Regions from separate parts of the Streptomyces sp. NPDC058671 genome, predicted to be linked through region 1. Evidence: riboswitches for the same ligand, from Rfam matches in the RefSeq annotation. Region 1 holds a riboswitch; the other holds the start of a gene.
What was found. A riboswitch is a leader RNA that binds a small molecule or an ion and turns the genes downstream of it on or off. The one in region 1 is predicted to bind S-adenosylmethionine.
Positions count from the first base shown of each region.

Region 1 (3,383 bases):
GGACCTCGGACTGCCCGCCCGTGTAGGTGCGGAGGATGGTGGGGATGCGGACGTTCACGGCCATGTCTTCGTAACCTTTCAGAGCGCCAGGCCGGCGTCGCGGAACGCGTCCAGGCTCGGGCGGATGGTGACGGTCGCCTGAGAGGTGTCGGCCACCGCGTCCAGGGTCTTGAGTCCGTCGCCGGTGTTGAGGACGACGGTGGTGAGGTTCGGGTCGATCAGCCCGTTCTCGACGAGCTTCCTCGCGACGCCGACGGTCACGCCGCCCGCGGTCTCGGCGAAGATGCCCTCGGTCTGCGCGAGCAGCTTGATCGCGTCGACGACCTGCTCGTCGTTCACGTCCTCCACGGCGCCGCCGGTGCGGCGGGCGATGTCGAGGACGTACGGGCCGTCGGCCGGGTTGCCGATGGCGAGCGACTTGGCGATCGTGTTCGGCTTCTGCGGGCGGACGACGTCGTGGCCGGCCTTGAAGGCGACGGAGACCGGGGAGCAGCCCTCGGCCTGGGCGCCGAAGATCTTGTACGGCTTGTCCTTGACGAGGCCCAGCTTGATGAGCTCCTGGAGACCCTTGTCGATCTTGGTGAGCTGCGAGCCGGAGGCGATCGGGATGACGAGCTGGTCGGGGATGACCCAGCCGAGCTGCTCGCAGATCTCGTACGCCAGCGTCTTGGAGCCCTCGCCGTAGTACGGGCGGAGGTTGACGTTCACGAAGCCCCAGCCCTCGCCGAGCGGGTCGCCGATGAGCTCCGAGCAGAAGCGGTTGACGTCGTCGTAGTTGCCCTCGATGGCGACGAGGTCACCGCCGTAGACACCGGCCATGACGACCTTGCCCTGCTCCAGGTCGTGCGGGATGAACACGCAGGAGCGGAAGCCGGCACGGGCGGCGGCGGCGCCGACGGCGCCGGCCAGGTTGCCGGTGGAGGAGCAGGACAGGGTGGTGAAGCCGAAGGCGCGGGCGGCCTCGATGGCCTGGGCGACGACCCGGTCCTTGAAGGAGTGGGTCGGGTTGCCGGAGTCGTCCTTGACGAAGAGCTTGCCGGGGGCGACGCCGATCTCGCGGGCGAGGTTGTCCGCCTGGACGAGCTTGGTCCAGCCCGGGTTCAGGTTCGGCTTGTCGGCGACGTCGGCGGGGACGGGCAGCAGGGGGGCGTACCGCCAGATGTTGGCGGGGCCGGCCTCGATCTGCTTGCGCAGCGCCTCGGGGTCACCGGTGGGGAGGTCGTACGCCACTTCGAGAGGTCCGAAACAGAGTTCGCAGGCGAAGATCGGGCCGAGCGCGAACACTTCACCGCATTCGCGACAGGAAAGCCCGGACGCGGGACCGAGGTCGACGGTGGTGGCGGGGGTGACGGTCTGTACAGCCATGGAGGCGAGGCCCTTTCTCCTCATCTTTCCCATGACGAATTTTTCGCCATGAGACGGATTTGGCACCTTCCCTAGTCAGGGACCTCGCTGGAGTACGAGCTGCTGACTGGAGGGTTGCCGGGGCTTCAACGGGCCGTTTCCCTCTGCCCCTCTGGATGAGCGGTATTCGGTTGTGTGACGCGGGCGGCACCCCGACATGCATCGGGCGTCCGCGTTGTTCAAGACTGTAACCGAAGGCATGGACGGTCGAGATGGTCGTCCGAACCGCGAGATGGAGATCACGTGCTGGATGAGGTGGAGCGCTGGCTGGACCGGCGGTCCTGGTCCGTGGCCGATCGACCGCTGGAGCGGGTTCTCGCCGCCAAGCGCGGGACGAAGGTCAGCGTGGTGCTGCCCGCGCTGAACGAGGAGGCGACGGTCGGGGACATCGTCACCGTGATCCGGCGCGAGCTGATGGGCGGGGCGGCGCCGCTCGTCGACGAGCTGGTGGTGATCGACTCGGGGTCCACGGACCGTACGGCGGAGGTGGCGGCCGAGGCCGGGGCGCGGGTGGTCGCGCGGGACGCGATCCTCCCCCGGATACCGGCGGTGCCGGGCAAGGGCGAGGTCCTGTGGCGGTCACTGATGGTGACCAGTGGGGACGTCGTCTGTTTCGTGGACGCGGACCTGCGGGACTTCTCCGCGGACTTCGTGACGGGGATCGTGGGCCCGCTGCTCACCGACCCGGACGTGGACCTCGTGAAGGCGATGTACGACCGCCCGTTCAACGACACCCCTGGTCAGGGCGGTCGCGTCACGGAGCTGGTGGCACGCCCGCTGCTCAACCTGCACTGGCCGCAGCTGGCCGGTTTCGTGCAGCCGCTGGGCGGGGAGTACGCGGCCCGCCGTTCGCTGCTCGAACGGCTGCCGTTCCCGGTCGGTTACGGAGTGGAGCTGGCGCTGCTGGTCGACGCGCTGCACACGGTGGGCCTGGACGCGCTCGCACAGGTGGACGTGGGGGTCCGCAAGCACCGCCACCAGGACGGGCTGGCGCTCGGCCGGATGGCGGCGGCGATCTACCGGACGGCGCAGCTGCGGCTTTCGCGGGGACATCTGGTGCGGCCGTGGCTGACCCAGTTCGAGCGGGGTGAGTCGGGGTTCACGCCGCGGACGTACGCGGTGGACACGGAGGAGCGGCCGCCGATGGCCGAGATCGTGGAGTACGCGCGCCGCCGCGTGGCGTAACGCCCCATGATGATGTGTTTTGCCTACATTGCCCTTTTATGCGCTTCAGACAACATCACCTGGGAAAGGTACTCGCGGCCGTCGCACTGATGACGGGCTCGCTCGCGCTCACCGCCGCCGGACCGGTCGCGGCCGACGTGGTCGAGCCCTTCGGCAAGCGGTACGACGCGTCGCTGTACGGCGACTTCGCCACGATCGGCGACACGGTGACGGCCGCCAGGACCGGCACCACCGGCGGAGGCACCGGCGCCGGCGGCGGTTACGGCTCCAGCACCGGCCGCGTCGTGCTACCGGCGGGCGCCGAGGTGGCGTACGCCCGGCTGTTCTGGGGCGGGAACGACGGCACGTACACGGGGCCGAGCGGCGCGCGCCTGGGCCGCTGCGACCTCTCGGGCGCGGACGCCGTCCGCTCGCCCGGCGACCCCGCGACGACCGCCCCCGTGCTCAAGGTCGGCGCGGGTCCCGCGACCCCCGTCTCCCTCGACAGCATGGTCACCGACCCGGCCGGCGTCGAGGGCCCGCACTACTACACGGGCGAGTCCGACGTGACCGCCGCCTTCAAGGGCGTCACGGGCACGGACACGCGGATCGCGGTCGGCAACGTCTGGGCCCCCACGGGCAAGGGCTGCGTGGCGGGCTGGTCCCTGACGGTCGTCCACCGGTTCCCGGGGCCGGACCCGGTCCACGCCCCCGAGCGGCGGAAGGTCTACGTCTACGGCGGGCACGTCCTCCAGCGCTCGACCTCCCCCTCGACCACGATCACCGTCGACGGCTTCGAGCGGGGGCCCGGCCCG
Region 1 covers NZ_JBHXSA010000003.1:307,250-310,632, forward strand. The annotation lists gene ACFWV2_RS05800 (MoaD/ThiS family protein) at 1-64, opposite strand, end outside; gene thrC (threonine synthase) at 79-1,389, opposite strand; SAM riboswitch class I at 1,383-1,527, opposite strand; gene ACFWV2_RS05810 (glucosyl-3-phosphoglycerate synthase) at 1,648-2,589, shown strand; gene ACFWV2_RS05815 (hypothetical protein) at 2,628-3,383, shown strand, end outside.

Region 2 (3,383 bases), on a different contig from region 1:
TCTTCGTCGGCCCGGTCATCGCGTTCATCGTCACCAAGCGGATCTGCCTCGGCCTCCAGCGCCGCGACAAGGACAAGGTGCTGCACGGACGCGAGTCCGGCATCATCAAGCGCCTGCCGCACGGTGAGTTCGTCGAGGTCCACGAGCCGCTCAGCCAGGGCGAGCTGCACCGCCTCACCGCGCACGAGCAGTACGAGGCCGCGGCGCTGCCGCCGGCCGTCGACGAGAACGGCGTGGAGCGCAAGGTCGGGCGCGTGGAGAAGCTCCGGATCAAGCTCAACAAGGGCTACTACGGCGACGACAGCCAGATCGCCAAGCCCACGGTCGAGGAGTACAAGGCGATCCAGGACGGCCACGGCCACCACTGATCACCTGAACTCCTGACCTGCCGGTCGCCACGGCGAGAGCCCCGTCCATTCGATGGACGGGGCTCTTTGCCGTCCCCGGGGCTCGATAGGCTGGCCATGACCTGTTGCGCGCGCAATCGACGATGGAGCTGCCATGAGCGCTGTGACCCCCGCTGGAGGATCGACGTCGGCGGGCCGCTCCTGGCCCGTCGTCCTGGACGGTCTGCTGACCGGCCGCGACCAGAGCGCCGAGGACACCGCCTGGGCGATGGACCGGATCCTGCGCGGCGAGGCCACCGACGCCCAGATCGCCGGGTTCGCGGTCGCCCTGCGCGCCAAGGGCGAGACCGTCGAGGAGATCTCGGGGCTCGTGCGCACCATGTACGAGCACGCCAACACGATCGAGGTGCCCGGCCCCTCCGTCGACATCGTCGGCACCGGCGGCGACGGCGCCAAGACCGTCAACATCTCGACCATGTCCGCGATCGTCGTGGCCGGCACCGGAGCCAAGGTCGTCAAGCACGGCAACCGGGCCGCGTCCTCCGCGTCCGGCGCCTCCGACGTCCTGGAGAAGCTCGGCGTCAACCTGGAGCTGACCCCGCGGCGGGTCGCCGAGGTCGCGGAGGAGGCCGGGATCACCTTCTGCTTCGCGGTGAAGTTCCACCCGGCGCTGCGTCATGTCGCCGCGGCCCGCAGGGAGCTCGGCATCCGGACCACCTTCAACTTCCTCGGTCCGCTCACCAACCCCGCCCGGGTGCGGGCCCAGGCCACCGGTGTCGCCGACGCCCGGATGGCCCCCATCATGGCCGGGGTGCTCGCCGAGCGCGGCTCCTCCGCGCTCGTCTTCCGCGGCGACGACGGGCTCGACGAGCTGACCACCACCGCCACCTCGCGGGTCTGGGTGGTCCGCGACGGCGCGGTACGGGAGGAGGCCTTCGACCCCCGGGACGTCGGCATCGACCTCGTGCCGGTGGAGGCCCTGCGCGGCGCGGACGCCTCGTACAACGCGGACGTCGCCCGCCGGCTGCTCGCGGGGGAGACCGGTCCGGTACGGGACGCGGTGCTGCTCAACTCGGCGGCGGCGCTCGTCGCGCTCGCCCCGGGGGAGGGCACCCTCGCGGAGCAGATCCGCGTCGGCATCGACAAGGCCGCGGAGGCGATCGACTCCGGCGCGGCCCGCCGGGCCCTGGAGCGCTGGATCGCCGTCAGCAACGCGTAGCGCGTGCACCGCCGTTCGACCCCGGTCCAGCATGCGGACCGGGGTCTTGCGCTTCGGCGATCATGTGGCAGGATGTCCTACAGGTCACGAGTGACAGCGTTTTGGCCCCGGCTTGCTGTCCGGCAACCCTCCGTCCGTGGCGGGGTGCCCCGGGTGATGACCAGGCCGTAGGCAGCGAGGTCTACGGCAAGCGCGGACCCCTCGAACACCAGGGGTCCTGGTCTCTCGAGGAGCTTTTTCCGTGAGCAAGCGAATGCGATAGGGCGAATCCGCCCCTACTTCACCCTCGGAACAGGGTCACTTCCGCGTACCCGCGTGCGCCCCCGACGTCTCCGAGGCATCACCCGTACCCCGCCGCGTCCGGCCGCGTACGGATCACCGAAGCCATTCCGCACCGCCCGCCGGGAGATACCGCCATGTCCGCACGCACTCACGCCGCCGTCGCCCCCGCCGCCGACGAGTCCGCCGACTCCTGCTGCGCCGCCCCGCTGCCCGTCCTCGGCCGGGACGTCACCGTCCCGCTCGTCACCGGCGGCGACGTGACCTACGCGGCGCTCGACTACGCGGCCAGCGCCCCGGCCCTCCAGCGGGTCTGGGACGACGTCGCCGCGTACGCCCCGTACTACGGCAGCGTCCACCGCGGCGCCGGTTATCTCTCCCAGCTCTCCACCGACCTCTTCGAGAACAGCCGCGCCACCGTCGCCGAGTTCCTCGACTGCCGCCCCGACGACCAGGTCGTCTTCACCCGCTCCACCACCGACTCGCTCAACCTGCTCGCCGCCACCCTCCCCGCCGACTGCCAGGTCTTCGTCTTCGAGACCGAGCACCACGCCTCACTGCTGCCGTGGCAGGACGCCCGCGTCACCTACCTCGACGCCCCGCGCACCCCGGAGCAGGCCGTCGCCACCCTGGAGCGCGCCCTCGCCGACCGCGACCCCTCCCCGAACTCCCGGACCCGGTCGGGCACGGGAGGCCCCGCGAGCCCCGCGCTCGTCTGCGTCACCGGCGCCTCCAACGTCACCGGGGAGCTGTGGCCGGTGAAGGAGCTCGCCGCCGCCGCGCACGCCCACGGCGCCCGCATCGTGCTCGACGCCGCCCAGCTCGCGCCCCACCACCCGGTCTCCGTCCAGGACCTGGACGTGGACTGGATCGCCTTCTCCGGGCACAAGCTGTACGCGCCCTTCGGCTCGGGCGTCCTCGCCGGCCGCGCCGACTGGCTCCAGGACGCCGAGCCCTACCTCGCGGGCGGCGGCGCCTCCCGCAGGGTGGCGCGCCGGGCCGACGGCGGGGTGGACGTGGAGTGGCACACCACCGCGGCCCGCCACGAGGCCGGCTCCCCGAACGTCATCGGCGTGTACTCCATCGCCTCCGCCTGCAGGGCGCTCACCGAAGCAGGCTTCGACGCCCTCGTCGCGCGGGAGCGGCACCTGATCGCCACGGTCCGCGCGGGCCTCGCCGAGGTCCCCGAGGTGAAGGTGCTGTCGCTGTTCGGCGACGACGCGCCCCGGGTCGGCGTCATCTCCTTCGTCGTGGAGGGCTGGAACAGCTCCCACTTCGCCGCCGCGCTCTCCGCCGAGTACGGCATCGGCGTCCGCGACGGACTCTTCTGCGCCCACCCGCTGGTCCGCACGCTGCTCGGCGGCGACCCGGGGACCCAGGGCGAGTGCGGCGCCCCCGAGGCCGCGCCCGGTGAGAGGTCCCTCAACGCCATCCGGGTGAGCTTCGGCGCCGGTACGCCCGACGAGCACGTGGAGCGGTTCGTCGGCGCGGTGAAGGAACTCGTCCGCGACGGCGCGCGGTGGAACTACCGCACCGAG
Region 2 covers NZ_JBHXSA010000038.1:13,764-17,146, forward strand. The annotation lists gene ACFWV2_RS31285 (cytochrome bc complex cytochrome b subunit) at 1-368, shown strand, start outside; gene trpD (anthranilate phosphoribosyltransferase) at 502-1,566, shown strand; SAM riboswitch class IV at 1,649-1,765, shown strand; gene ACFWV2_RS31295 (aminotransferase class V-fold PLP-dependent enzyme) at 1,983-3,383, shown strand, end outside.
Region 2: another riboswitch for S-adenosylmethionine. It lies ahead of ACFWV2_RS31295 (aminotransferase class V-fold PLP-dependent enzyme); the one in region 1 lies ahead of thrC (threonine synthase).